DNA from 4 places in the Paenibacillus sp. TAB_01 genome. Region 3 is predicted to be linked to each of the others. Evidence: riboswitches for the same ligand, from Rfam matches in the RefSeq annotation. Region 3 holds a riboswitch; each other region holds the start of a gene.
The links. A riboswitch is a leader RNA that binds a small molecule or an ion and turns the genes downstream of it on or off. The one in region 3 is predicted to bind cyclic di-AMP.
Positions count from the first base shown of each region.

Region 1: another riboswitch for cyclic di-AMP. It lies ahead of ACHHV8_RS15610 (APC family permease); the one in region 3 lies ahead of ACHHV8_RS04765 (TrkH family potassium uptake protein).
Region 2: another riboswitch for cyclic di-AMP. It lies ahead of ACHHV8_RS31260 (ubiquitin-like domain-containing protein); the one in region 3 lies ahead of ACHHV8_RS04765 (TrkH family potassium uptake protein).
Region 4: another riboswitch for cyclic di-AMP. It lies ahead of ACHHV8_RS03710 (C40 family peptidase); the one in region 3 lies ahead of ACHHV8_RS04765 (TrkH family potassium uptake protein).

Region 1 covers NZ_JBIFNP010000001.1:3,249,511-3,257,007, forward strand. The annotation lists gene ACHHV8_RS15595 (metallophosphoesterase family protein) at 1-143, opposite strand, end outside; partial or broken gene ACHHV8_RS36800 (FAD-binding protein) at 295-1,561, opposite strand; gene ACHHV8_RS15610 (APC family permease) at 1,775-3,598, opposite strand; cyclic di-AMP (ydaO/yuaA leader) riboswitch at 3,745-3,905, opposite strand; gene ACHHV8_RS15615 (MFS transporter) at 4,249-5,502, opposite strand; gene ACHHV8_RS15620 (DUF4037 domain-containing protein) at 5,525-6,595, opposite strand; gene ACHHV8_RS15625 (MFS transporter) at 7,003-7,497, opposite strand, start outside.
Region 2 covers NZ_JBIFNP010000001.1:6,394,658-6,402,154, reverse strand. The annotation lists partial or broken gene ACHHV8_RS31270 (HD domain-containing protein) at 1-1,046, shown strand, start outside; partial or broken gene ACHHV8_RS31265 (TatD family hydrolase) at 1,129-1,895, shown strand; cyclic di-AMP (ydaO/yuaA leader) riboswitch at 2,120-2,321, shown strand; partial or broken gene ACHHV8_RS31260 (ubiquitin-like domain-containing protein) at 2,752-3,890, shown strand; gene rnmV (ribonuclease M5) at 4,029-4,574, shown strand; gene rsmA (16S rRNA (adenine(1518)-N(6)/adenine(1519)-N(6))-dimethyltransferase RsmA) at 4,578-5,480, shown strand; gene yabG (sporulation peptidase YabG) at 5,562-6,428, shown strand; gene veg (biofilm formation stimulator Veg) at 6,616-6,888, shown strand; gene ACHHV8_RS31235 (small, acid-soluble spore protein, alpha/beta type) at 7,098-7,298, shown strand; partial or broken gene ispE (4-(cytidine 5'-diphospho)-2-C-methyl-D-erythritol kinase) at 7,410-7,497, shown strand, end outside.
Region 3 covers NZ_JBIFNP010000001.1:965,667-973,163, forward strand. The annotation lists partial or broken gene uvrC (excinuclease ABC subunit UvrC) at 23-2,084, shown strand; gene ACHHV8_RS04760 (CPBP family intramembrane glutamic endopeptidase) at 2,127-3,782, opposite strand; cyclic di-AMP (ydaO/yuaA leader) riboswitch at 4,022-4,167, shown strand; gene ACHHV8_RS04765 (TrkH family potassium uptake protein) at 4,231-5,586, shown strand; gene ACHHV8_RS04770 (potassium channel family protein) at 5,600-6,262, shown strand; gene ACHHV8_RS04775 (cation:proton antiporter) at 6,323-7,497, shown strand, end outside.
Region 4 covers NZ_JBIFNP010000001.1:751,671-759,167, reverse strand. The annotation lists gene ACHHV8_RS03720 (amidohydrolase/deacetylase family metallohydrolase) at 1-856, opposite strand, end outside; gene ACHHV8_RS03715 (DUF4127 family protein) at 1,025-2,584, opposite strand; gene ACHHV8_RS03710 (C40 family peptidase) at 2,791-3,633, opposite strand; cyclic di-AMP (ydaO/yuaA leader) riboswitch at 3,637-3,790, opposite strand; gene ACHHV8_RS03705 (DUF441 domain-containing protein) at 3,863-4,312, opposite strand; gene ACHHV8_RS03700 (aldo/keto reductase) at 4,545-5,525, shown strand; gene ACHHV8_RS03695 (NAD-dependent epimerase/dehydratase family protein) at 5,694-6,563, shown strand; gene ACHHV8_RS03690 (nickel pincer cofactor-dependent isomerase, group 22) at 6,688-7,497, opposite strand, start outside.

The DNA.
Region 1 (7,497 bases), 2.3 Mb from region 3:
CCCAATGAAATATGAATATCGGCTTCCGTGGTGAAAAAATGCTTCAGAAAGGTTTGATAGAAATCATTGCGCGCCTCTGCCCATCCCGGAATCGCCTCATCAATTTCGTGATAATGCAAATCTCCCATAACTGCCAGCTTCATAAGTCATCTCCCTCTCATTCTCGATTTGGATTGGTTACGATCAACTTTGATGATACGGGATGAATATTAAAAGTAATCTCAGATTTCATGGATTATTTGTAAAATATATACAAAGCAGACCCGTAATATGCTCACGGGCCTGCCGGCTGCTTCAATTCCCCATAATATACTTATCCAGGAAGGCATTGCGGAACTTGCCCTGCGGGTCGCATTGCAGAAGCAGCCGCTGAAAGTCAGGCAGCTTCGCATAAAGCCCCTGCAGTTGAGCAGGCTGCATGGCAAACAGCTTGCTCCAATGCGGACGGGCGCGGAAGGGCTCAAGCGCTTTTTCGATCATCGGAAGCACGCGCTGAACGGCCGGTCCATCCGATTTCCACGTGAAATGGATCGCAACCGAGGCCTGCTTATAGCACGGGCTCATCCACAGGTCGTCTTCTGCAATCGTACGAACCTCGGATACGTACAAAAGCGGAGCTATATGCTCACGCAGCTCGTCAATCGCGCACAAGGCTTGGTAGGCGTCTTCGCGTGAGAAAAAGTATTCGCTCTGCAGCTCGTCCCCGGCGCTCGGAGTAAACTCCATGCGAAAGTGCGCCATCCGTTCGTATGCGGGACCTGCAACGCCCAGCTGTTCGCTGCAAGGCTCCGCATTGTACCCCGGCACCGGGTGACGGGGAACTGCGGCTCGGCGCGCACCGAAAAAGGACGACGGCCCCTGAGCCGAATCCGATGATCCGACTTGTTCCTTAATCCAGACTTGATGGAAGGCGGAGTTCTTCCAATCCGTAAACAGGCTGACGCTGTAAGCGCTCGAGAAAATCGCGTCCAGCTGATTTTCCAGCTGCCCCAGGGGCAGGCTCCTCGTACACCCATTGACGCATTTGAAAGTCCGGCACCACATCCAGCGTCATTTTCGTAATGACTCCGAGCCCTCCAAGTCCGACGGCCGCCCCGTTAAACGGCCCGTCCTGTTGGTCCCGGGAAAATACTTCAACTTCCCCGTCCCCTTTGACGATCTCCATTGCATGAACAATCGAAGCGAGATTGCCGTTCCGGTCGCCCGAGCCATGGGATGCCGTTGCGCAAGCGCCTGCCACCGTAATATGTGGAAGCGATGCCAAATTGTGAAGCGCATAGCCTTCATGATGAAGATATTGGCACAGCTCGCCGTACCGGATACCTCCTTCAACTGTTACTTGGCGGCGCTCAGCGTCAATAGCTATCACGCGATTGAGCTTCTGAAGCGACAGCTGGCATCCGGTCGTATCGGCAATCCCGTTAAAGGAATGGCGCGTGCCGAGCACCTTCACTTGACGGCTGCGGGCTACCAGCTCCTGTATTTGTTCCACGCTTTCAGGAGAATGTACCTCCGCAGCGCTGTATTGATAGTTGCCCGCCCAATTTCTGAAGTTTTCCATGTCCACAGCTCCTAATCGGTTTCAATCGGAAGTAATTATCGTATCGCGGGGCGCGGGATGAACAGCTCGTCTTGGAATAAACGAAATTCAGCATCCACTCATGTTATCCGCGCCATCCATCGCGTCATCCATATTGTAATCCAAAATTAGGAGGGTGAAAAGAATATTCAATTGGAAGGTGCCGAGAAAAATCCGGCCCTCTTCTCTCTTCCATTATTTTTTCAGATGATAAGGAACGGTAGTAATAATAACGTCTTTGCGGAAAAGCAAATAAGCACGGATCATAATGCTGGATTGATTATGAAGCAGGTTGTGCCAGCTTTTCTTGGGAATAAACTGCGGAATGATGACGGTAACCTGATAATTGGACTCGCTCGCTTTCCGCTGCACCGTATGGATAAACTTGCTTAAAGGATGAATGATGCTTCTATAAGGAGAATGCAGTGTTACGAGCCTGACATCCGGCCTCCACTTATTCCATTTTTCTTCGAACCGGACCTCGTCATCTCTTTCAAAAGGAATATATACGGCGATAATCTGATTAGCCGACAGCGACTGGGCGTAATTCAAGGACTGCTCGACGACGTGCGTGATGCCCGACACCGGCAAAATAATGACATTGCCTTCAATAGGCACCGCTTGTTCGCAAGTGGAAAGCCGTAATTGCTCGCTTACCGCTTCGTAATGCTTCTTGATGCGGTGGAACAAATAAACGATCAACGGCAGGAAAATCAAGATCGTCCATACCTGCGCAAATTTCGTCAGGAAGAACATGATCGAGACGGTAAAGCTGATAACAGCACCCGTTGTATTAATGATCAGCTTGGGGACCCAGCCTGCGGGCTTTTCGCGAATCCATTTTACCATCATTCCCGTCTGTGAAAGCGTAAACGGAATAAATACGCCTACCGCATAGAGCGGGATCAAATGCTCGGTCTGCCCTTGGAAGGCTATAATCAGCACAATGGACAGCAAGCCCAAAATTATAATTCCGTTCGAGTACCCTAACCGGTCTCCCCGCATGGTGAACATTCTTGGAATGAACTTATCCTTGGCCAGATTGACCGCCAGCAGCGGAAAGGCCGAATACCCCGTATTGGCGGCAAGAATCAGAATTAATGCGGTGGTTCCCTGAATGATGTAGTAGATCAAATGACGGCCAAAGGTATGCTCCGCAATCTGGGAAACGACGGTCGCCTCGGCATTCGGCGTAATGCCGAAATAGTAGGCAAGGTATACGATGCCCGAAAATAACAGCGCAAGCAGGCCGCCCATGGCCATGAGCGTTTTGGCTGCATTCGAAGGCGCCGGATCCTTGAAATTCGGAATGGCGTTGGAAATCGCCTCGACTCCCGTTAAAGCAGAGCTGCCTGAAGCGAAGGCTCTGAGAAGCAGGAATAAACCGATTCCCGCTACCGGAGTTCCAATGGGCGTATGCAAATCGGGTGTAACTTTACCCGTTACGATGCTGAAGAGTCCGGCCCCGATCAAGATGAGCATGGCCGCAACGAATAAATAGACCGGATAAGCCAAAATGGAAGCAGACTCGGTAACTCCCCTTAGATTCAAGAGCGTGATCAGAAGTACAAAGGTAATCGCAATCCCGACCGTATGCTCGTGCAGTGCCGGAAAAGCGGACGTGATCGCATCCGTGCCCGCCGAAACGCTGACCGCTACGGTCAAAATGTAATCCACCAGCAAGGAGCCTCCGGCAATGAGTCCCGCATACACGCCGAGATTCTGCTTGGACACGACATACGCCCCGCCCCCGTGGGGATAAGCAAAAATAATCTGCCGATAGGACAAAATAAGCGCCAATAGTAAAATCAGGACCCCTATGCCGATCGGAATCGAATACCAGAATGCGGCGGTACTTACTGTGATTAAGACCAGTAAAATTTGTTCCGGACCATAAGCCACGGAAGATAAAGCGTCGGAGGAAAGAATCGCCAACGCCTTTTTCTTCGTCAGCTTTTGTTCCCCTAATTCGGTCGACTTCAAGGGTCGTCCGATTAAAAATCTTTTGAGAGCTGCCATAAGTTCGGTTACACCACCAGGTTTAAGTTAGAAGCCATCGCATCCTATTTGCAGGTTCCGAGCGGCCGTACGGTTGGGATACAGCAAAAAAAAGCCGCAGGAAAGTTGGACTTTCCCGCGGCTTGGATACACAAAAGCACACGAAGAATTCCTCTTTCGTAACGCTGACGAGGTTAGCTGACGGATTCGGAATAGAAAGTATCCCTACACTTGCTGTTCACAGCCAAGTGATTCACCCCTGGGACGAAGCTGCTTCATCCCTTTGGTTCCCCCGCTTCTGATTATCAGAATTTAGCGATTCAGGAGTATATCATTTGAAAAACACATTCATAGGTACGAATGAAATATTACTCCTCAGCCTTCTTTCTGTAAAGAAGCAAGGAATCAAGCTTGGGTTAAAAAACATATATCCACGCCCCAAAATAGCGCTTACATAGAAGTAGAACTATGACTTGCTTGATATTCCCTTCGTTCCCTCCCGTTTTCGGAATATAGGCTGAATAAAAGAACACTAATAAGGCCTCTAACAGCACATTTCGCTGTCGAGGCCAAGTGCATCGACATAATTCTACAAAGTTTTCGTTCCGGATTCGACCGCCGCCGCATACTCCCCTTTTGTGCTCAGCGGATCCTGTGTCTGATCGCGTGCGTTAGTATCGGCTGCAGATTCCGGACCTTCCTCCTGCGGATCCCACACACGCAGCGCAGGACGAAACGCCAGCAGCAGAGCGGCCGAGGCAATCATGAGCAATCCGTTCGTCCGGATCACATGCGACGAACCTGCGAATTGAGCGACGAAGCCGACGGTCAGCGAGGACAACGGCTGTACGCCTACCGCAATCATCACCTGCAGGCTCAGCACCCGTGCCCGCATGTTGGGAGGCGCCAGCACCTGAAGCAGTCCCTTGACCGTTGTAAGCACGACGGGCTGGGCGAAGGAAGCGAAAAAGATAGCCAGCAAAGAAAGCGGCAGCCAGCTGGAAAACGAAAAAATAAAAAACCAGAAGCCGGTCCAGGCTATGACGGCAGACAGCGCCCATCCGGGTCCTTACCCGCTGCAGGAGCGGCGTCAGCAGCAGGGCGCTGAAGAACGAGCCAGCGCCGAACGTGCCCATCATCGTCCCCAGCGTCTCCGGCCCGCCATGCAGCAGGTGGTCGGCGATTTCCGGAAAGAGCTGCGTATTGACGAAGCCGAACAAGGTAGTCATTGCTGTAAATAGAATCAATTCCTGGATTCGCGGCTTTCGCCGCACAAAGGCCAGCCCTGCCCGAAACTCCTTCGCCGGATGGCTGGAGCTGACCTGACGCTCTTGGGCCGCTTTAACGACAAACAAGCTGGCCAGCACAGCGATATAACTGAGCCCATTCAGCCAGAAGGCCGGCGCTTCACCAAAGCTGCCGATCATCCATCCGGCCGCTGAAGGCCCGATCATCCGCATCACCTGCTCCATGATCGCATTAAGGGTAAAGCCTTTGCGTACCTGCTCCACGCCGGACAGGTCGCCAAGAAATGCCTGCTGCGAGGGAATATCCAGCGCATTAATGCAGCCCAGAATTCCCGCGAGCACATAGACATGCCATAAGCGAACTGTTCCCGTCTGGAGCAGCATGCCCATGACGATAGCAAGTATCATCGCCAGCAGGTTCGTATAAATCAGCAGCCTTCGCCGATCGAGCCGGTCTGCCGTCACGCCGGAGAAGGGCCCTAGCAGCAGAACGGGAAGCGTGTTCAGCATGGCGACGATGCCAAGCGCGGCGGTTGAGCCGGTAAGCCTCCACACGACCCACGCCTGAGCGGTTCCCTGCATCCAATTGCCGAGCATCGATATCCCCTGGCCTCCGATATAGATCCGGAAATTGCGGTTGCGCAAGGGTGAAAGCGTATGCATTACATGATGAATCAAGGGGACACCTCTTCTTTCATTCCTAATTGGACTCAGGCTTAAAAAAGCGTTTCAAATCATTGCGCAGATTCCCGCCACCCAAGGACTTGCCGCGGCTTATTTTCCGGAAATCGGTATTGTCCGTAAGGAGATCGATATTGCCAATCAAGCGCTGTTCGGCTAAGCGGCTGATCTCTGTATCCGTAATCTGATTGGCGATAAGCCTGGCGATGTCTTCACCCTTCATCACTTGAAAGGGCCGGTCGTAGAAGGACGAGACGTCCTCAGGAAGCTTCACCGCGATTCCCAGCGCATTGTGTATCCGGGATAAACAGGTATAAGCATGTTTAAACGCACACTCGCGCTCTCTCCAGGCGGCTGCCGTTTGAGCGGACCACAGATAAGGCATGAGGGCATCGGCGCTCTTTAATTGCTTAAAGGCGGTGCCGAACCATTTCGGATAAGGCGCATATCGGCGCTCTATAAGGAAGCACAAATTCATGATGTCGCGGACAAGCCGCGAAGCAATAATAGCTGAGCCGAGCTCATCGCCTGCATAGCCTGCCCGGAGCATCAAATGCTCTTCTTGGCCGATGCGCTGCCAGCATGATGCCATCAAGTAAAGCCAAATATCGCGGGGATAATAATTCAACTGCCGGCGCAGCATCGTTAACCCGCCCCGATCGTCTCTATACACCGCCCCTTCCGTGATCTCGAGCAGCGACTGCGAAGGAAATGTGAGCCAGTCTAAAAGCTCAATATCCATATGTTCATCGGCATGGACAGCCAAGCATGCTTCAATGAACTGCGGGACGGTCGTCACCACGCTCCGGCTTGGATCCACCGGAAAGCCGTAGAAGGTTTGCGGGGCGTGTTCTTGCAGAGCAAGCCGAGCTTGTCCCCCATATCCGAATTGCTGCGGATCAAGAAAAAGAACAACGCGCGGCCCCCAATCATGGTCTGTGGACATCTCGGTATCATAGCCAATCACTTCACTGCCGGGACCTAGAAGCGCCGATGAATACGGCAACCCCGGACAGGCGGCGGCCATAACCGGTTCAACAATCTCCGTATGGAACCTGCGGCAAAGCTCTATTCCCTTTATAAAAGACATCGCTCTCCTCCCTTCCGCCTTCATTATTCAATGACGATTTCCCCTTCTCCTGAGGGCGCTTGCCTGAACCTGCCACACCGCACGTCATAACGGCGAATGGCGCGGCCCCCTCTTGTCGGCGGGATAAAAGGTCTTGTATATAAAATCGGGCTGTCATCCGCATGCCTCCCTTCCTAGCTCAACGTCACCATAATACCATAATATGGCGCTTAAGTTATGAAAAAAAGCACCGTATCCGTTCACCATTTGGTGAGCTGATACGATGCCCTATTGTTCTTTCTCTTATCTTCCGTTTCGAATCCATTTCCCGTTCGGCAGCAATGCCCTTACGGCCGGGAGCAGCACTCCTTCATGGCAGGCGGCAGCTCTGGCCCCCGCGGATTGCCTGATTACGGGATGAGCTGGGCTTATATCCCCTGCCCTGCGCCTTCGCTCGTCTGCTTGCCCGGACGGGACAGCGAGGCGGCCAGTCCGAGCAGGGTGGCGATCAACAGGGCGGCAATTGCCCACCGGTACCCGTGGATAATGAGTATTAGATCGGGGCGGGTCAAGTCCGCCGCAGCGCCTGAGTACAGCACATCTTTTAATCGGGACGGCAACCCGATGCCTACAATCATCAGCGTAACGGCCGTGCTCAGCACCTGGCCCATGTTGCCCAGCATGGAGCGCAGCCCGTTGGCGACACCCCGGCGATGACTCGGAACGGAGCTCATGATGTCGGTCGTGTTGGGCGTCAGGAACAAACCGGCCCCGCAGCCCACCAGAAGCATCGCTGCCGCGATCAGGCCGTAGGACAGATCCGGGCTTACGGAAATCAGCAACAGCAGCAAGCCTGCCATGGAAATGAGCAGTCCCATTGATGCCAGCAGCTTGGTGCTGTACCGGCGGGTCAGAAAACCGGC
Region 2 (7,497 bases), 5.4 Mb from region 3:
AGGATTGGCCCAAAAGCGAGCGCCTGCTCTGCCTCTGCGCGGCCCTGCTTCATGATGTCGGGCACGGCCCTTTTTCTCATTCCATTGAAAAAACGTTCGGCACTCACCATGAAGAATGGTCCATGCCGCATTGTTCTGGGAGACACCGAGGTCAACCGGGTGCTCTCAGAGGTATCGCCTACCTTCCCGCAGCAGGTTGCCGGCGTGATCGCCAAAACGTATCATAAGGAAATCGTCGTCAGCCTGGTCTCCAGCCAGCTGGATGCGGACCGGATGGATTATTTGCTGCGGGACGCTTATTTTACCGGCGTAAATTACGGCACCTTCGATCTTGAACGCATTCTTCGCGTGATGCGGCCATATCAAGGGCACATCGTGGTAAAGGACAGCGGCATGCATGCGGTAGAAGATTATCTGATGTCCCGGTACCAAATGTACTGGCAGGTCTATTTCCACCCTGTGACACGCAGCGCAGAGATTATTTTGCATAATATTTTTCAAAGGGCGAAAGAGCTGTTCGAAGAAGACTATCCGTTCGCGTTTATGCTGCCGCCGCTGTTGAGCCTGTTCAAGCAGACATTAACGGTGCAGGAGTATCATCTGCTCGATGAAGCGTTTATGCAGATGGTGCTGTCGCAATGGTCGATGGAATCGGATCCGGTGCTTGCCGATTTGTGCGCTCGATTTTTGAACCGCCGGTTATTTAAATATGTGATGCTGGAAAAAATCGACGTGCAGCTCATTGAAAAGCTCAAGACAGTGATGCGCCATGCCGGCTGGGATCCCGCTTTTTATGCGGAAATTGATTTTCCTTCCGATCTTTCGTATGATGTTTACCGTCCGGGCAATCATGACGAAAAACTGCCGATTCTGCTTCAGGATCAAAAGGGAACCTTGACAGAAATTTCCAAAAAATCGGAAATTGTCAGATCCATCAGCGGGATCCATATGGGCAAGTATCACCTGTATTTCCCCGAAGAGCTGCTCCAGGTTGATTCCGACCTGCTCGGTTCCAGGATTTGCGCAAGCTGCTGCGATTAGAATAACGGAGGCTGGCCGCGGCCAATCCGATTAACATTGTCATTCCAAATCTACATATATTAGGTAAAAAGGAGAATTCTCCCTCTTATGCTGACCGATACTCACACGCACCTGAACGCCCCTCAATTCGATGAAGATCGACAAGCCGTCATTGAACGCGCGCTTGAGAGCGGAATCAGTCGAATCATCAATGTCGGATTTAATCGAGAAACGATACCAAGCTCCATTGCCTTGGCCGAGCAGTATGACTTTATTTATTCGACCGTAGGCTGGCACCCCCAGGATGCCAAAGATATGACACCGGAGGACCTGGCCTGGATCGAACAGCTGTGCTCACATGAGAAAGTCGTAGCCATTGGCGAGATCGGACTCGATTATTATTGGGATACGTCGCCTAAAGACATGCAGCACCGTGTGTTCCGCGAGCAAATCCGACTTGCCCGAAAGGTCGGGCTGCCGATCGTCATTCATAACCGCGACGCCCATCAGGACATTATCCAAATTCTCCGCGAAGAGAAGGCCAGTGAAGTCGGCGGCGTCATGCATTGCTTCTCCGGCAGCTGGGAAACGGCCAAGCTGTGCCTCGATATGAACTTTTATATTTCCTTCGGGGGCCTGTCACCTTTAAGAATGCCAGGCAGCCCAAAGAGGTGCTCGAGAAGGTGCCGATGGATCGCCTGCTGATCGAAACCGATGCGCCCTATTTAACCCCTCACCCGTTTCGGGGGAAGCGTAATGAAACCGCATATGTGAAATTAGTCGCAGAAACCGCTGCTGAAATCAAGGGGTTAACCTTGGAGGAGCTGGCTCACGCGACGACGCAAAATGCAGTTACATTGTTCGGTTTACGGTAACCTCCTTTGGGGGTCGGGACAGCCCTAATTTCATCGTTTTCGTGATAATTGAAGAAAAAGGGTCGAAAACGTACAAAGGGCGAGGAGAAAGATGGTTTTTATGGATAATTTGCTTTAAAAAATCCGATTTCAATGAAAAATCGTCCTTTTTTGCCGAGTTTGTATACTTTACAAGTTTATAGCCGACAGCGTAAACTCAATATTAACTTAATACGATTACCAATTTTCCATTTTCGCTGAGTTTCCGAATGGGAAACGGGGGAACCGCACAGCGGCCTGTCATAGGAGTCTATAAGACTAAGGTCGCATTTTCTGGGGTGAATCTTTGAATGAGGTTATTGTGTTCACAAAGACCTGTGTTCAAGTAGGGCGACTCTCAAGTCCGAATCCGTCAGCTAACCTCGTAAGCGTTAAGAGAGAGGTAACGATTGTCGTGTGCTTTATTTCATTCAGGTGAAATAAATAAAAGTCACGGGAAGAGTCCTCTTTCCGCTGACTTTTTTTGTGTTCTCCCGTATTTACGATATTCGTCCGACTACAATAGAGCTGCTGTATGAACAGGAGGTGTAGGCCGGCACGCAGGAAGCACGATATGGATCGAAAGGTTGCAGCCCTTTAGTTTATTAGTTGATTCGTAAAGCTATAAGTTAGGTCACACCAGCTTATGGCTGAGCATCAATTTGGACAAATGCACACCGTCTAAAGCCCGAGCTTCGGAAACAGCTTGCTTTTATAAGCGAGCAGGACGGAGGAGCCGTTTATCCTCGACGAACAAGATTGCAAAACTTAACCATAGTCGCGTCAGATCTGTCATGCGCAACACTCGACGGCGGGGCTTTGAAGGATGACCGAACAAGTGGGAGCTATTCAACACGAGCAACCCCATGTAAGACGATCATCCAGCATGTCCTTCGCATTGCGATGGAAGCATGAAAACTTGCGTTTGATTTCGATCATAGGTATTATTTCAATCGCGATGACTTTCATGTTTATGATGATGTTATACGGAACGGCTGCCAAGAAGGTGACCGTTGTTGTGAACGGAAAGGAAACCGTTGTAACGACCAAACAATGGGTTCTGCAGCGTTTACTGGATGAGCAAGGAGTAACTGTAGGGGAACATGATCGTCTCTCTGCAGCGCTGGATACGAAGGTGAAGTCGGGGACCGCATCACCATTGACCAGGCGAAACCGGTTCAGCTTACGGCTGACGGCGAAACGAAAACCTTTTATACCATAGGCACGACCGTTGGTCATGCGTTAAAGGACTTAAACATACCGGTAAGTGAACTGGATAAGATCAGTCCGGCCGTAGAGCAGCCGCTGCCCGATAATGGTACGATTCAGATCGTCCGAGTCAAGCAAGAGACCGAAGAGGTAACGGAACCGATTGCTTATGATGTAGTGAAAAAGAACGATCCGCAGTTACTTAAAGGCAAAGAGCAGGTCGTACAAGAAGGCCAAGCAGGGGTAGTCTTAAAAAAGAAAGAAAAACGGTTTGAGGACGGCAAGCTTGTTTCGGAACAGGTTGTCGATCAGAAGGTGCAATCAGCAAGCATTAACAAGGTTATAGCCGTAGGGACGAAGAATCCCGTTGTAGCGTTATCTTCCTCTTCGCCTTCTCTTCAGCAGTTAACGAAGAGCGGTGTATCGTTTGGTGTCAAGCAAGTTATTAACAACGTCAAATTGACGGCTTATTCGGCAGGTGTCTCCTCTACCGGAAAAGGTAGCGAGCATCCGCAATACGGACTTACGTCCACGGGTACGAGAGTAACGGAAGGTCGGACGATTGCAGTGGATCCCAAGGTGGTTCCTCTAGGTTGGTGGGTTTATATTGACGGGCTCGGTTTCCGCAGAGCGGAGGATACCGGCAGCGCGGTCAAGGGCAACGTTATCGATGTGTATTTCGACAGCAACGATTATGCGAACCGATTTGGCACGAAGCGCGGTTATACCGTATACGTCATTGGGCCGACAAAGCCTGCAGCGGACTAAGGGCCTGTAATTTGGGCAGACTCATAATATATAGCGGTGTGAAAAAGAAGAGGGCTCCCTCTTCTTTTTTCTGTTAGAATAGAAGGCATGGTTTGGCGCATGAAGGATGCAAGCTGGTAGTGAAAGAAGGAGAGCCGAATGATTAAAGAAATCATCGTCGTCGAGGGCAAGGATGATACGACGGCGATCAAGCGGGCGGTGGAGGCGGAAACGATTGAAACGGGCGGCTCCGCCATCAACAAAGAAATCATTAAGCGCATCAAGCTGGCGCAGCAGCGCAGAGGCGTTATCGTATTTACAGACCCGGATCATGCCGGCGAAAGGATCCGGAAGATCATCTCCGCCCAGGTGCCGGGCTGCAAGCATGCGTTTCTGACGCAGGAGGAAGCGACGAGCAAGGGCGATATCGGCGTGGAGAATGCTTCCCCGGAGACGATCCGCAAAGCGCTTGCCAATCTGCGGACAGACTATGTAGCGGCGGAATCCGATATCGCGATGGAGGATTTGATCGCAGCGGGCTTGATCGTGCATCCGCAGGCTGCCGCGAGACGGCTGGTGATGGGCAAGCTGCTCGGGATAGGCTATTGTAACGGCAAGCAATTTTTTAACCGCTGCCGCATGTTTCGGATTTCCAAGGAAGAATTTGCGGCCGCTTGGCAGCAACTTGAACATAAAGAGGGGTAAGGTATGGAGAAAATGCAGACAGGCATGACGGAGGATATTGCATCCCCCAAGAGAACGAAGGAACTGCTTCAAAGGCACGGCTTGGTGTTGAAAAAGAGCTTGGGTCAGAACTTCCTGATCGACCCCAATATCCTGAACAAAATCGTCAGTGCCGCAGGGCTGGACGCCACGAAGGGGGCGCTGGAGATCGGTCCCGGCATCGGTGCGCTGACACAGCAGCTCGCGAAGCAGGCGGCCCGGGTCGTCGCGATCGAAATCGACCAGCGGCTGCTGCCGCTGCTGGAGGAGACGCTGGACGGTTACCCGAACGCAAGTGTCGTCCACGGGGACGTGCTGAAGGTCGAGCTGCGGCCGCTGTTCGAGCAGCAATTTGCCGATGTGAGCGGAGTCAGCGTTGTAGCCAACCTTCCTTACTACATCACGACCCCGATTATTATGAAGCTGTTAGAAGAGAAGCTGCCGCTTGAGAATATCGTGGTGATGATTCAGAAGGAAGTGGCCGACCGGATGTCGGCCAAGCCCGGAGGCAAGGAATACGGCAGTCTGAGTATTGCGGTGCAGTATTACTGCGAGCCGGAGATCGTTACGATCGTGCCGCATACGGTCTTCGTGCCTCAGCCTAACGTCGATTCGGCGGTCATTAAGCTGAAGGTGCGTAAAGGGCCTCCTGTCGAGGTGGAGGATGAGGCGTTCTTCTTTGACGTAGTACAGGCTGCGTTCGTGCAGCGACGGAAGACGATCTATAACAACCTGGCTTCCCGGTTTTTTACAAAGGAGACGAAGCAGCAGCTCGAGCCTATACTCCAGGAAGCGGGAATTGAGCCCTCGCGGCGCGGAGAGACCGTGTCGATTCAAGAATACGCTTTGCTGAGCAAATGTCTGGCAAAGGCTCTAGGGCGCTCCTAGACGCCAGAGGCTGCAAAATGGGCAGATTCAATCACCAAATGCCCATACCGGCCATAGGATACACGAGGAGGCGATATGGCCATGAAACAGGGAGACCTGGTCACTCGTAGATCTTATGGTGGTGACATCATTTTTAAAATTCAGGAAGTGCAGCGGCAGCACGCGGTTCTGCGGGGAGTGGATTACCGTTTGCTGGCCGACGCCCCTTTAAATGACCTTAGCGCAGCATCGGTAGATCCGTATTCTTACGCTTACGGAGCGGAGCCTCCGTGGATGGATACACTGCGCAAAACAGAGCTTCATCATTCGATGACCCTTCCCCAGTACCCTGGGGATGAATCAGTTCCGGTGTTCTTCGATATGCCGGGAAAGGTGCTTCACTTGGACGGAGATCCCGCTTATTTGCGTAAATGCATGAATCTGTACGGGGAACTGCGGGTTCCGGTCGAAGGATTCTATGTAGCTGAAGCCAACATGGCGGAGGCTTTGTACCGTCTTCTGCCTCAGGTCAAACCCGATATCGTGGTGATTACCGGGCACGACGGGATTTTGAAGCACCGGCGTAACGATGAGATGTATACGAGTCCGCTGGGGAGCTACAAAAATTCACATCACTTTGCCAATGCGGTCCGGGTTGCGAGGCAGTACGAGAAAAACCGGGATACGCTGACCGTCATAGCGGGAGCGTGCCAATCCCACTTCGAAGCGTTGATGCAGGCTGGGGCGAATTATGCCAGTTCCCCGGCCCGCGTGCTGATTCACGCGCTGGATCCTCTGTGTGTGGCGGTCAAGGTTGCCTTTACCCCGATCAAAGACACGGTGAACATTGTAGATGTAATCGGGCTGACGCACAGCGGTCTGGAGGGCCTCGGCGGTGTCGAATCGCGCGGCAGTTTCCGGCGGGGCGTTCCCAAAATTCAAAAAGTTATGCATGCAGAAGCGCCTTAGGGCGCTTTTGTTTATGTAATTTCGACAAATTTGTGAACGGACATAGACTATTTAGGGCTGGAAGGCTTGGCAATTAAGGAAATATTCCGTTGACAAGGGGTTTGCGAGGCTGATATAATATTTGGCCTAATTTGACATACTACCTTTATTGCGTTATAATCTATAAGGAAAGAGGTGGTAGTAGTCAATGGCTAAAAATTCGCTATTGGATATCAAACGCAGTTTGGAACCTCATGTCGGAAAAAATATTATGTTACGAGCTAACGGCGGTCGTCGCAAGACGATTGAGCGGTCCGGTGTATTGGAGGAAACCTACCCTTCCGTTTTTATTGTGAAGCTGGATCAGGAGCAAAATGCGTTCAAGCGCGTTTCCTACAGCTACGCGGATATATTGACCGAGTCTGTTGAAGTCACCGTGTGTAACGATGATGGACAAGTACGCATTACCATACAGCAATAGATCTTAAGGATAAGCCGCCTCGCCGTCCCTGACGGGCGGGTCGCGCGTTTATCCGGGTTTACCACATAACGTAACGCTTTCCTGAACGTACATAGACGGCACATTCCTTTAACGGATGTGCCGTTTTTTGATGAGCGGACATTGGCTGCATGGAACAGGCCGCGATAGGACATAATGTATCTATCTCACCGAAAAGGAGGCGGATTCGGATGTCGCGAAGAAACCGCGGAGTGATGTCGGATCAATTCAAGTACGAGCTGGCTAAGGATCTGGGCTTTTATGATACCGTGCAGCGCGAGGGCTGGGGAGGTATACGCACGAAGGATGCGGGCAACATGGTAAAGAGAGCGATTCAAATTGCTGAGCAAGCTTCCAAGCAACAGCCTCCGCAGCAGCCGCCGAGGTACTAGATGAACAGCAGGAGTGGGAGCTAGAGCACGCAGCGCGTGGCTTTAGCTTTTTTTTGTTTCTTTTTTGGTATAGTATTAGGGGATAGAATAGAGCTGCAAAGAAGGTGTCCTATGAAAGTTTTTGAGAAAGCGCCGGCTAAAATCAATTTGTCGTTGGATGTTCTCCGTAAAAGAGAAGACGGGTATCACGAGGTGGAAA
Region 3 (7,497 bases):
AAAGGGAGAGGGGAGCCGCGTCATGGATGCTGAAGCAAGAAAGGGGAGAAATCAGGTGCCGATCCAAGACGACGAAGAACGGAAACGGACCGCGGAGGCCATCCGCAACAAGCTGGCGCTTTTACCGGAGCAGCCGGGCTGCTACCTGATGAAGAATAAAGAAGGTACGATCATTTACGTGGGCAAGGCGAAGGTGCTGCGCAACCGCGTGCGCTCTTATTTTACAGGGAGCCATAACGCGAAGACGCAGGCGCTGGTGCATGAAATTGCCGACTTTGAATATATTGTGACCGCCAGCAATGTCGAGGCGTTGATTCTCGAATGCAATCTGATCAAAAAATACCATCCGCGGTATAACGTGCTGCTGAAGGATGACAAGACGTTTCCTTATATCAAAATCACCCACGAAGCGCACCCGCGGCTCGAGGTTACGCGGAAGGTGTTTAAGGATAAGGGGAAATATTTCGGCCCTTATCCGAACTCGTTCGCCGCTCAGCAGACGAAGAAGCTGCTGGACCGCCTGTACCCGCTGCGCAAATGCCGGACGCTGCCCGACCGCGTCTGTCTGTATTATCACCTCGGTCAATGCGTAGCGCCCTGTGAGTACGAGGTGGAGCAGGAGACGTACGACAAGATGGTGTCGGAAATTTCCCGGTTTCTTAACGGCGGTCACGACGAGATCAAGCAGGATTTGACGCGCAAAATGCACGAAGCGGCGGAGGAGCTGAACTTTGAGCGGGCGAAGGAGCTGCGCGACCAAATCGTTCATATCGACGCCGTGATGGAGAAGCAGAAAATTACGACGACGGAAGCCGTCGACCGCGATATTTTCGGCTATGCCGTCGATAAGGGCTGGATGTGCGTGCAGATTCTGTACATGCGCCAGGGCAAGCTGATCGAGCGCCACGCCTCGATGTTCCCTTATTACGGCGAGGAGTATGAGGACTTCGTCTCCTTCGTTACGCAGTATTACAGCGACAACCCTGCGCTGCCGAAGGAAGTGTTCCTGCCTGCGGAAACGGTCGGCAGGGAAACGGCGGCAGCCAAAGAGCCGGTGAAGCGCGTCATTACGCAGGAAACGATCGCGGCGCTGGATCAAGCCTCTGCCGAAGAAGCCGCCGGACGCGGCGATGCGGAAGGAACGGAGCTCGATGCGGTCAAGGCGGACGTGAAGGAAGCGCTGGAAGGCTGGCTGAAGGTGAAGGTGCACATTCCGCGCCGCGGCCTGAAGAAGAATATGGTCGACATGGCGGGAGACAATGCCCGTGTCGGGCTGGAAGAGAAGTTCCGCTTGATCGAGCGGGATGAGCAGCGCTCTGTCAAGGCGGTGGAGAATCTCGGCGAGTGGCTAGGCATGGGGATGATCCGCCGGATCGAAGCGTTCGATAACTCGAACATTCAAGGGTCGGATCCGGTATCCGCGATGGTCGTATTCACGGACGGCAAGCCGAACCGGAAGGAGTACCGGAAGTTCAAGATCCTGGACCGTTCAAGGGCCGGACGACTACGAAACGATGCGGGAGGTTGTCCGCCGCCGGTACGAGCGGGTGCTGAAGGAGCAGCTGCCGCTGCCGGATCTGGTTGTCATCGACGGAGGAAAGGGGCAGATTTCCGCGGCGATCGATGTGCTCGAGAACGAGCTGGGCCTGTACATTCCCGTATGCGGCCTGGTGAAGGATGCGAAGCATAGAACGGCCCAGCTGATGATGGGCGATCCGCCGGAGGTCGTGCCGCTGCCCCGCGACAGCCAGGAGTTTTATCTGCTGCAGCGAATCCAGGACGAGGTGCACCGGTTCGCGATTACGTTCCACAGGGAGACCCGGGCCAAGTCGATGGTCGTCTCCCAGCTGGACGCCATTCCGGGCATCGGAGAGAAGCGCCGGAAAGCGCTGCTGAAGCATTTCGGCTCCCTGAAGAAAATCAAAGAGGCCGGAATCGAGGATTTCCGGCCTGTCGGGATCGGGGAGAAGCTGGCGGCGCAAATTCTCCAGGCATTGAACGGCGATGACGCCGCGCAAGCCGGGGAGATAGGCGAAGCTGGGGGGAACGAAACCCATACGGCGGCGGCGGATCCGATTGTTTAAGACGGAAGCCGGCGCCGCGGACAGCGGGCCGTATGTAATCGATTATTCCAGACGAGGGCGCGTAACAAGCCTTCGTCTTTTTGTTTTGCCGTGAACCCAGGCAATCAGCCAGCCGGCCAGTCCGGGAAAGATAATATAGAAGCCGCCCATCAGGCTGTGCGTCCAGTCACCCAAGTCCATTAATGAAAATCCCATCAGAATACTGTCCATGGAGGCATGGGCGAACAGCACGGTCATAAAGCCGTATTTCAGAAAGGCATAACCGAAAATAAGTCCGATGACGGTAACCTCGACAAAACGGGTGTAAACCGGGTAGATCGGGTACTGCGTATGGCTGAGCGCCCAGATCATGCTGGGGATCAGCACGGCTATAAACCGGCTGCGTACGAGCTTCATAAAGAAGGGGATACCGAACAGTCTGTATACCGATTCCTCCGAGATGGCGGCCGCCCAGGCCATGAGCGGGAAAAAGGCGGGATATACCATATTGAGTACGGAGTCCGACGGATCGTTCACCGCCCACACGTCAAACCAGTGCTCCGCCCCGAAAAACAGCGTCTGCTGTACGCCGAGGATGAACAGGCAGAGCAAGTATCCCTGAATGACCGCGCTGCGCAGCTGTCCGCCGAAGGAGGGCTCGTGCCATAGCGGCCAGGGACTCCAGCCTTTGCGCAGCCACAGCTGCCTGCCGGCAAGCAGGGCAAAGTAGACGCTGACCGCCATGAGGCCGATCAGGATGTTCAAGAACCAGAGATTGAACATTGCCTCCAGCTGGGAGGGGCCGTTCGAGTGCGCGGTGCGCAAGGCCGGCACCATATTGAAGTTATTGGCGATGTAGATCGCCAAAAATAGGGCGGTGAGCAGCAGACCGCGCCGAAAGGTGATTTCTTTGCGGAAGCGGAACACGATGTAGAAGGAGGCCAGCGCCATGATGAGCGACAGCAGCAGGCTGATGCGCGTCATCGTTGCCGCGTTCTTGTCCTGCGCTTCCTGCCATGCCAGGAACGAGGCGGGAATGGCAAAGCTCGCGTGAAAGGCGGCCGCCGAGCCGTTTCTGACGGTGACCGCAAGCTGCAGCTTGGCCTCCCCGATGGCCAGGGATTTGCTTTGATAAACGAAGCGGCTGCTGTCCGCAGCGGCGGAGCCGCTTGGGTGACGCTGCGGGTCCGGTTCGATCCGCTCCCAATCCTTCAGCGTGTAGCCGCGGGATCTCAAGGTCTGCTCGGCAATCAGCTGCGGATCGGCTGGACCTGCAGCCGCTGCGGGCTGTTGGATGCTCCGGGGGATGTAGCTTTCCCAGCCGAGGATGCTCAAGTCGGTAAAATTGACATCAATGTAATAAGTCGTTTTTGACGTATTGTCGTTCACTTCCACTTCATAATAATCAAGCGGATAAGCCCCGAATCTTTGCGCATACGTCCCGGCCAGATCTTCCTTCTGCAAATAGCCGCTGCGGTCGGCATCGGATTGGTACAGGGTGCTGACACGATAATCGGACGACAAAGGAAAGGTTTGGCGGATGAATCGCAGCGCCTGCTGTGCGGCCTGTTCTTTGCTTACCGCAGGGCGATCCTGGAGGGCTTCCAGCCCCGCATCGTTCGATTGAGGGAGGGAGGAGACCAGAACGACGGCCAGATAGAGCACAATCCCGATAACGGCCAGCGGCAGCAGGGGAGATCTTGCGGTCGATTTTATCATAATAGGCTCCTTTGCTTGAGATGGACATGGGGTGAATCTTTATATTGTATTCTGTAAACTTAGCACACATGACATTAGGAAATCCAATGAATCCGAGAGCATAGGCGGGAAAAACGATGAAAAGCGAAGCGGCGGGATTGCCAGTCTTCCCGCAGGCGGACTTATAATCCGATTATCCCCGGATTTCGGCGTACAGCGGCTTTGTGCTTCCTCGTAAAGGGGATTATAATTCATATCAATTGAATACAAAGCCGAATTTCTTTTGAAAACGGGGGAACCATTTATTACAAGGGGTGAATTCGATTCTATCGTCAAGATGGAATTGATAGGGTACCTGTGAATCCGAATCCGTCAGCTAACCTCGTAGGCTTTAAGCAGGAACCTATCATACGGCATTGGGTTTCCAGTGTCTTTTTTTGTGCTCTGAACTTGGATTTTGAGGTGAACCATGAAACTATCGCTGAAAAAAATTGAGCTGACGCCGCCGCAAATTTTAGTCATCGGGTTCGCGGCCATTATTTTGGCAGGCTCGGCACTGCTATCCTTGCCCATCGCCTCGGCGACAGGAAAGCCGCTTTCTTTCCTGAACGCCTTCTTCACGGCAACCTCCGCTACCTGTGTAACCGGGCTCGTGGTTGTCGATACGGGGACGAGCTTTACGCTCTTTGGGCAAATTGTCATCATCCTGCTGATTCAAGTGGGAGGCTTGGGCTTCATGACGATGGGCACGCTGTTTGCTTTTGCCTTGAAAAAACGAATTTCGCTGAGGGAAAGGCTCGTACTTCAGGAAGCGATGAATCAAGGGAGCATGGAGGGCATTGTCCGGCTGATCCGTAAGGTGATCCAATATTCGCTGACGATCGAAGCGGCAGGGGCGCTCATTTTCTCAATTCGCTGGTCATTTGACCTGGGTCAGGCGAAGGGGATCTACTACGGTATTTGGCATGCGGTCTCCTTCTTCAACAATGCCGGATTCGATCTCTTCGGCCCGGTCACGGGGAAATTCAGCAGCTTGACCGCCTATGCAGACGATCCGGTCATCAATATCGTTTCCATGGGGCTCATCATTCTGGGAGGTCTCGGATTCGTCGTCATTTCGGATCTGCTCGATTACAGGAAAAGCAGAAGAAGGCTGTCGCTGCATTCCAAGGTCGTGCTGAGTGCGACCGGCATTCTCATAGCCGTCGGGGCCGTAGTCATCTTCGTCTTCGAGTTTACGAACGCCAAAACACTCGGCACCTTGAGCTGGCAGGGGAAAATATGGGCTGCGCTGTTTCAGTCGGTTACACCGAGAACGGCGGGGGCCAATACGATTGATTTGGCCGGCATGCGGCAGGCCACTCAGTTTTTTATGATCCTGCTTATGTTTATCGGAGCATCGCCCGGTTCTACGGGCGGAGGGATTAAGACGACGACATTTACAACGCTGATAGGTGCAATGATCGCAATGATCCGGGGGAAAGAGGATATCGTGCTGTTTCACTTCCGTCTTGGCAAAGACCGGATTTTAAAGGCCATTACCCTCACGATGATTGCTTTATTTCTCGTTATTTTCGTCGCAATGGTGCTCTCGACGACCGAGGAGCATCCGTTTCTGATGATTTTGTTCGAAGTCACCTCAGCTTTCGGTACGGTCGGTTTAACAATGGGATTAACGACCGATTTGACCGATTTCGGGAAAATTATGATTGCGCTTATGATGTTTGCCGGGCGGCTGGGGCCAATGACACTGGCTTATGCCTTAGGGCCGAAAACGGAAAAGGAATTATACAGATACCCGGAAGGGAAAATTACAATCGGATAGGGGAACATTCGAAATGAAACGTGGGCAGTACGCGGTAATTGGTTTAGGGAGATTCGGATCCAGCTTGGCGGAAGAGCTCGTCAATCTGGGCTACGAGGTGCTCGGGATCGATAAGGACGAGGAATCGGTCGATGAGATGAGCGAGGTGCTGACCCATGTGGTTGTAGCGGACGCAACGGATGAAGAGGTGCTGCGCTCGCTTGGCATCCGCAATTTCGATTGCGCGATCGTGGCGATAGGAGACGATATTCAATCCAGCATCATGGCCGCCATTTTGCTGAAGGATATGGGCGTGAAGACGGTGGTGACCAAGGCGCTGTCGGAGCTGCACGGCAAGGTGCTGCAGAAGATCGGAGTCGACCGGGTGATTTTCCCGGAGCGGGATATGGGGATTCGGGTCGCCCATCAGCTGGCTTCTCCGAATTTGCTCGATTATATCGAGCTGTCGAACGATTACACGATCGTCGAGCTCTCCGTTCCCAAACGGCTGTCGGGACGTACGCTGAAGGAGCTGGACCCGAGAGCGAAGTACGGCTGCAGCGTCGTTGCCATTAATAAGAAGAAAGGGGTTATTATTGCCCCCACGGCGACCGATACGCTTGATGAGCAGGACGTGATGGTCATCATTGGAACGAATGAGCAGATTGAAACGTTTGAGAACGAAGTGATAGGGTAATAGATAAAGCAGGGCACCCGTCTTTGAGCGGGTGTGAAATGTGAAACGGAGTATGCGGTCATGAACAGTCAAGTGGGAGAAATGATTCACCACGTTATCTTTTTATTAATCTTTATACTGGGTCTCGGCATGCTGTCCGGTAAAGCGGCCAGCTGGCTGAAGCTTCCGGATGTCGCTTTGTTTCTGGCGGCCGGGATGATCATGGGACAAGGGCTTCATCTGGTCACGGAAACAAGCAGCTCGTTCACGAATCAGTTCATTCTTACTATCGGTTCGGCGCTGATTTTGTTCGACGGCGGAAGAAATATTCGGCTGTCAGGGTTGAAAAGGGTATGGCTGACGCTGACGCTGCTCAGCATTCCCGGCGTTCTGATCACATGTGCGGTTGTGGCGGCTGCGGCGCATTGGCTGCTCGGCATTCCGGTCTTGCACGCCGTGCTGCTCGGTGCGATCATTTCGTCTACCGATCCCGCGACGCTGATTCCGGTCTTCAAGCAGATCCGGATTCGGACGAAGGTGCGGGAAACGGTTGAAAGCGAGTCCGCGTTCAACGATGCGACAGGCTCCATCCTGACGTTTACGGTGCTGGCTCTTGTAACGGGAGGGCAGACCTTCTCGCTGTCGGCAAGCCTGCTGCAATTTGCGGCGACCGCGTTAGGCGGCATTGCCGTGGGGGCCATCCTGGGCCTTGTTCTGGCGTTTATTACGGGACACTTGAGGCTGGGATGGCTGCGGGATTATACGACGATCGCCTTGGTCGTGACCGCGCTGGGCGCCTATTGGTTCGGGGAAACGCTGCACGTCAGCGGTTTTATGGCGACGTTTACCGCCGGGCTGATTTGGGGAAATGCCGACCTGTTCAAGCTGAATCTGAACGACAAGCATCAGGAGATGCTGCATTTCAGCGAGAATATAACGGTGATCATGCGGATGCTTATTTTCATCCTGCTGGGCAGCCAGGTCAATTTTGCAGTCATTTACGCGAATTTATGGCCAAGCCTGGCCGTTATTGCCATCTTTATGCTCATCGCGCGTCCGCTGACCGTGCTGGCCTGTACGCTCCCCGACCGGAGGGCCGGCTGGAAGCGGAACGAGATTCTCTTCATGTTCTGGGTCCGCGAGACCGGGGTCATCCCGGCCGCTTTATCCGGGATGGTGGCGGGGCTCGGCGTCAAATATGCGGACGTGATCGCTTCGGTCACGTTCCTTGCGGTGCTGCTGACGATTCTGCTGCA
Region 4 (7,497 bases), 210 kb from region 3:
TCAGCACCCGGGCCATACTGAACACCGGACCGTTGATCCGGTTACCGCGGTAAATATCCGTGCTGATCGTATCGAAACGGATGCCGTGCCGCTTTGCCGCTTCCGCTACATTGAACGAAAAGCTGGCTGTCCCATGGCCTACATCCAAATGAACACCCCGCGCAACGGCGTCGGTCAACACCGCAAGCGGCTTGCCTTCGGCATCGAACAGATTGTTGGCCTTCCCGTTGAGATAATGCGTGATAATATCGCCCCGCTCCAAAAGCGGGATCACCTCGCGGATATCCGGCGGTCCCGAGCCGATATGAACCATCAGCGGCAGCCCGGTCTCAAGCGAAAGCGCCCGCGCCCGGCGAAGCGGCTCGATGCCGCTGTCGCGGACGACGCTCTTGCTGATGCGGGCCTTCAGGCCGACAATCAGGTCCGGGTATGCGCGGACCGCCTGCACGGCCTTCTGCGCGTCGATCCACTGCATATCGGACAGCTCATCGATACGCTGCAGGCCGATATGCGAAATATTCAGGAAGGCGAGCACATTCGTCTTCGCCTTGGCCCGGCTGGCCGCCAATTCGCCGATGCGGTCGGCCCCGCAGCTGCCCGCGTCCACTATGGTCGTCACGCCCTGCTTGACACCGATCTCGTCGATCTCATCGCCGTACGGATCAAGGGCCGGAACGGCATGCACATGCAGATCGATCCAGCCGCTGGAGACATAAGCTCCGGCACCCTCCCATACCCGGGTGCCGCTTCCCTGGCCTGCGGCAGCCACCTCGGCGATCCTGCCGTTCTGAATGACGATATCGACAGGCTCTTCCGATATAAGCTTGAGATTGCGCAGTACTAATCGTTCTTCCATGTCCATTCACCTTCTTCTGTACAAGCCGATTGATTATAACATTATAATGTTTAAGATAGCACACAACCGTACTGAAGTAAACAAACATTATAATGTTTAAACCTTGGCATTTTATTTTTCCAGCGACACCTGCTCATCCCGGTCTCTTCTTCTTCTTTCAATGCAGCCTTAGGCCCGATCGATCGACAGCTCGAAGCCGATTTCAAACATCCGGGTCCACGGAAAGTGAAGGCTGCGCAGCTCAACCGTGCCCTCCTGGATATCCGCTAAATACTGCGCCGTATACCGGTTCATTTTGGCTGCAAGAATCGTCTGCACTTCGTTAAGGCAATGCCCGATGCTGTAATAGCTTGCTTGAAGACCCGGCAGGTCGTGAGCCAGCATATCCTGACGGACGATCGATTGATAGATGAAATCCTCGACAATGCGGTGATAGTAAAATTTGCGGCTTTCCCCTATCCTCCATGAATTCCGCTCGCTGTCCGGCTGCTCCAAATAATAGGAAATAATAATGAAATGCGAAATGACGGTGCCAAGCGTATTGCCCGATGTATTCCAGCCGGCATAAGCCGTCAGCCGATCCACTAAGCCCTGCTGCTTCAGCAGATTCATCAGCACCAGATCGCCTCCGTTACAGACGGCCACATCGCCCAGGGCCACCCGTTTGCCTTTGCGCAGATACGACTGCATGGAAGCGAGGAATTCTCTGTAATGAATTTCCGAGAAATAAGTCCGGTGCCGGTCGCGGAATGGGATTTGCTCGGCCATATCCGATTGGTCAACGGCAGGGGAGTTCACCATTAATACAAGCGCCGTCTCGCTGGAGTTATCCGCCATGACGGCTCCTGCTGCGGTCAAGTGCGACTTAATGCTCTCATTCAGGCTGCGGTCTTCATATTTCGGCTTGATGGAGGGGCCTTTAGTCGAGGAATAGCGTACGTAAATTTCCGGCTTATACTGCTTCAGCTCGCAAAAAACGTTCGCCAGCATCGTACAGCCGATCTCGTCCGCACCCGGATATATCATCACCCGGTCCAGAAGATTCAGCTCCTGCACCTTGCAGATCAGCTGCTGCTGCTCTCTCGGGGAAAATCCGTACTGGGAGTTGTCGTCGAGCGGAATAATCAAGTTATCGATCAGGCCTTGCCCGGCCCATTCCACTACAGCATGGTTGACCTGCTGATTGATCCTCCTGCGCGAGATAAAATCGTTCAAATATTTATCCGGAATCAGCTGCTTCAGTTGAGAGAGCTCCTGACGCTCCTGTTCGGTCAGGCGGTCCCTCTCGGATTTATCGATCAAATAACTGTACCGGAATATTTGTCCGCCGTGGAACTTGTAATAATCGGGCTCTTCTTCATCCTTATTGTTATTCGGCACCCGCATAATCAAATTAAACGCATGGATTTTGAGGCTTGGATTGGACAGTTTAACGGCTTGCAGAACGGAAATGCGCTCCAGGCACTCCTCCAGGGCCAAATCATGAAGCCGCGAAGGAACGATGCCGCCATAGACCAGCAAATCGATGGAAACGATGAGATAATCGGCATCGCGGGCCGCTTCCAGCAGCCAGCTTCTTACCTTAGCGGTATGTGCAGGTTTCTTTTTGCTGCCCAGCAGGCTTCGGTCCGGTACGATGACCTGCAGGTCGGTTATGCGGGCCAGCTGCTGCGGGAATAAGTAATTGCACGGCCTCTCATCCAGAGGCAGATAGACGACTTTTGCCATTGTACTCTCTCCTTTGGTCCATGGGCTTCAGACTGCTGCGACAGCCAAAAACCGGTCATGATCAGTCCATTATAGCTCCCCCTTTCTGCGAAAAATATCCTGTATAGTTATGAAAATATCCAAAATATTATGAAGCCGGCCGGGCTTAGATAACAAAAAAGACAGACCGCAAAAGCAGTCTGCCTGTTCAGGTGGTATCACTTCAATTAAATGCTTCTGGCGCCTATGTATCCGGTGCCCCAATAAGAACTGAAAAGAGAATCGATCTGCACGCCCCGCGATGTTGTCGCCGAGATGAATTGGCCGCTTCCGATATAAATTCCGACATGGGACGTGCCGCTTTTTTTAAAGAAGACCAAATCTCCCGGATTCGGGTAGGCTACAGCCACCCCTGCACTGTCAAACATCCCCATCGACGTGCGAGGTAATTCAATTCCCCGATTTTGGGTAAATACATAACGTACGAACCCTGAGCAATCAAATCCAGCCGGAGTGGTGCCTCCCCAAGAATAAGGAACGCCGATGTAACCTTTGGCGAAAGTGATCAGCGTATCCTGCTTCTTGGGCTTGTACCAAGCCGGAGCATGGTATTTTCCGTCTGCATCGACAATGGCGATCTGGTTCTCTTCATCCCACTGCACTTTGCTTCCGAGCGTTTCGGAGACGAACCGGAGCGGTACATAGACGCTTCCTTGATCCATACCGATCATGGAGCCTACATCGACCTGCTTTCCGTTGACCGATACAAACGAATCTCCCGTTTTCAGCTCCAAGGTTTGGTCTCCCTTTTTCATCGAGACACGGACCTCTCTGCCGTCCTTCGACCAGCTGATGCTATAACCGAGCGCCTCCATCAGCGGACGAAACGGTACTTGAAGCTGGGAAGAGCGGTCCACAACAGGCTGTCCTTCGGAAAACTGGACAAGCTTGTCATTAACCTGAACCTTGACTCCTTCATTCGCTGCCGCCGCATGGGCGTCAACAGAAGAAAAGAGCGCGCACGAAAGAACGGCGCATGAAAAAACAAACGTCTTGGCAAATAACTTCAAAGCTTAATTCCTCCTATGAGCCTCCGAGGTTAGTTGACGGGTTAGGGAAGAGGTTTTCCCTTATTCGCGAGCCTGTGAAAGCAGGCGCATATTCACCCCAAGTAAAGATGTCCCCCGTACAAGCACTTGTGCTGTGCTGATTCGGCATTTTTGTGCTAAGCGTATACCACCTACAATATATTCGTTCCCCTTACCGCGTATCGGTGGGTAAGACTATCCTATGTTCCCATCATTTTCCGAGAAACAACGATAAAATACCGGCGGCGATCAGCGGACCTACGGGAACGCCTTTCAGAAAAGCCACGCCCAGAATCGTACCCAGCAAAAGTCCGGTCACGATCGTCGGCTGATTGGTCATCAACAGAGCGCCGCGCCCGCCCAAATAAGCTACCAGCACACCGACCGCTACCGCGAGAAGAGACTTCCAATGAAAGAATGATTCATACAGCGTCTGAACGGTAATTTTGCCACTGGCCAGCGGTGCCATAATTCCGATGGTCAATACGATAATGCCGATAGTTAAGCCGTACCTCTCGATCCAAGGAAACGCCTGGTGTAAATTCATGACACGCAGCAGCAGCAGAAAGACGACCGCAACCGTAATCGAATTATTGCTGCTTAATATACCGAGTGCCGCAAAAATCAATAGGACGACGGAAGGCATATCTATCTGGGGCATAAGAACTCCTTTGTGCGTGTTTTCGACAACATTATCCATTTTACACGAATCTAACTGGAAAATATAGAGGCATAAAGTCCGCTTTTGTCATGAAACCTGCCTTACTTACAGGTAACTTAATTTCCCTTCCCCGCCTATCTCACCTATTTTTGCGTACTGTTAAAATAAGACAAGGCACGGTATGATGGAAAATGTCAGTACCGCATCATTCAAAAATAAGGAGGTATTTATCATGGAATACACTTATTTGGGACGTTCCGGCTTGAAGGTCAGTAAGCTTTGCTTGGGAACTATGAATTTCGGTGTCGATACGGATGAAAAAGAAGCCTATCGCATTATGGACGCCGCGCTGGACGCCGGGGTCAACTTTTTTGATACGGCTAATGTGTACGGCGGCGTGGGCGCCCGGGGCAAAACCGAGGAAATTATCGGACGCTGGTTCGCCCAAGGCGGCGGACGGCGCGAGAAGGTCGTGCTGGCTACCAAAGTATTCGGCGATATGGAGGACGCGAACGATGGGCCTAACGCGGGCAGAGGGCTGTCCTCTTATAAAATCCGCCGGCATCTGGACGCTTCTTTAAAGCGCCTCCAAACCGATCACATCGAGCTGTACCAGATGCACCACGTCGACCGGAATGTCGCCTGGGAAGAGCTGTGGGAAGCGTTCCGGGTACATATATATCAAGGCAAAATCGGCTATGTCGGCGCAAGCAATTTTGCCGGCCGGGATTTGGTGAAAGCGCAGTATGAAGCCAAAAACCGCCACTTCCTCGGGCTCGTCTCCGAGCAGCACAAATACAGCCTGCTGTGCAGGTGGCCTGAGCTGGAAGTGCTGCCGGCGGCAGAGGAGTTCGGCATCGGCGTCATCGCGTGGAGCCCGCTTGACGGCGGCTTGCTCGGAGGCAACGCGCTGAACCCGGCAGCAGGCTCCCGCAGCGTCCGCAACCAGGCGCGTGCAGAGCAGCGCCGCGGGCAGCTGGAAGCGTTCAGCAAGCTGTGCAAGGAGCTCGGCGAGAGCGAAGCCAATGTAGCCTTGGCGTGGACGCTGGTTCATCCGGCGATGACGGCTCCGATCATCGGGCCGCGCACGCTGGAGCAGTTCCAGGATACGCTGCGCGTCGTGGACATTCAGCTCGACGGCGACACGCTGCAGCGTCTGGACGAGATCTTCCCCGGACCTGGCGGCGATGCGCCTAAAGCGTACGCCTGGTAATCCGTTCTTTTCTGTTAGGAAACCAAAGCCCGCATGATAGGCATGGCTAATGCCGGGAGAGCAGCGGTTCTCTCCCGGTTCATTTCATGTTCAAGCTTCAAAGCTTGGCCGTTATGGCGGCAGCAGCCGTATTCTTATATCCAGTTACTTTATTTTAGGAGGAACAGCATGAGCAAGCAGCGCATTATCATTACCGGCGGCAGCGGCAAAGCCGGCCGTTGGATCGTTAAACATTTTCTAGATCAAGGGTATGACGTGATCAATCTGGACGTGAAGGCCCCCGAGGAGCCGCTTTGTCAGACTATCATTACGGATTTGAACGATTTGGGACAAGTGCATAACGCACTGGCCCCGTTCTCTTCCAGAAACCGCCAGCAAGCGGTGGGCATCGTACATTTTGCCGCCATTCCGCAAGCCTATACGCACCCGAACGACATCTGCTTCCGCAACAACGTCATGAGCACGTACAACATTCTGGAAGCGGCGGCCAACCTGAATATCGGCAAGGTCGTGCTGGCTTCCAGCGAATCGTCGTACGGCATCTGCTTTGCAAGCGAGTTCTTCGAGCCGAAGTACTTGCCTGTCGACGAAGCGCACCCGCAGCTGCCTGAAGACAGCTACGGCTTATCCAAGGTGGTCAACGAAGTGACCGCCGAGGCATTCCATCGCCGTACCGGCATGCAGGTGATCAGCTTCCGTCTCGGCAATATTTTGGTGCCGGAGACGTACGCAGGCGTGAAGGAAAGCTTCAGCCAGCCTGAGAAGCGCCAACGCATCTTGTGGTCTTACATCGATGCGCGCGATGTCGCCACCGCCTGCCGTCTGGCTATCGAGAAGGACGGGCTCGGCGCGCAGCCGCTCATTATCGCAGCTGATGACAGCTCCTCCGATCTCCCAACGCAGGAGCTGGTGAACACGTACCTCCCCGGCGTTAAGGACATCCGCATACCGCTGGAAGGCCGCAGATCGCTCATCTCCAACGCGAAGGCGAAGGAGCTGCTCGGCTGGGAGCCGCAAATTAAAATTATGGAGCAGTAATTATAAGAAGGAGGGGCTTTGGCCTCGCCTATCGGATAAATAGCCTGTTACAAACAATCAAGCCGCCTGGGTTATCCCTCAGGCGGCTTGATTGCTTTGTAATAAGCTGAAAGTGAAAGTCGTCTCATACCGCTGCATGAGCAAAATCCGTCTTGGCCAAATAGCCGTCGGCATCAAAGCTCATTTCCTCGGCCTGACCGATGATCTCCACGTTTGGCAGGCCGGCGATTTCCGGCAGCAGCGACTCGGATACATATAAATATTCGAGCTGCAGCGTATTCGGAATGCGGACGATTCTTGCCTGCTCTTCCGGCGTCCCCCAAGTGGCGCGAAGCGCGCCGGTCAGCGCCTCTTTATCCGAAGGCATAATAATAGGAATCATAGCGCGGTGAAGAAAGGTGCTCGTGACCACATTCTCGTTCATCGACTGCAGATCAATCTTGTCGAACAGCCGCTTGGTCGTCAGATCGGCCAAGCCGATACCGAGCGCGTTCCCGTGCGACGCTTCGCTCAGATCGCTTGCAATAATATATTTGATGCGCGGGCTCTGCGGTTCCTCGATACCAAGAATACGGATCCGGCCGATAATGTTCGTATCCATTCCCGTACCGCTGTAATTTTTGCCGATTTCATCTACCAGGAGAACATCAATATCCTCTACCGGCAGCTTCGGAAACAGCGTCGCCGACCACTGCAGCAGCTCCGCTTCCCTCTGCTGAATCATGGACGCGGGAACCGCTTCAATCAGTGCGGTCTGCTCGAAAGCATTCTCGACGATCGCCAATCCGCAGAGAACGTTGACTTGCTGCAAGACGATCTTCGCCACCTCCGGCATCATATCGCGTATGCCTTGAACGCCGTAGGTATGAACCAATAACGCCTGCTTATGCTTGCCCAGCCCGATCGCAGCCATCTTCATTAATCCGCTTTCAAT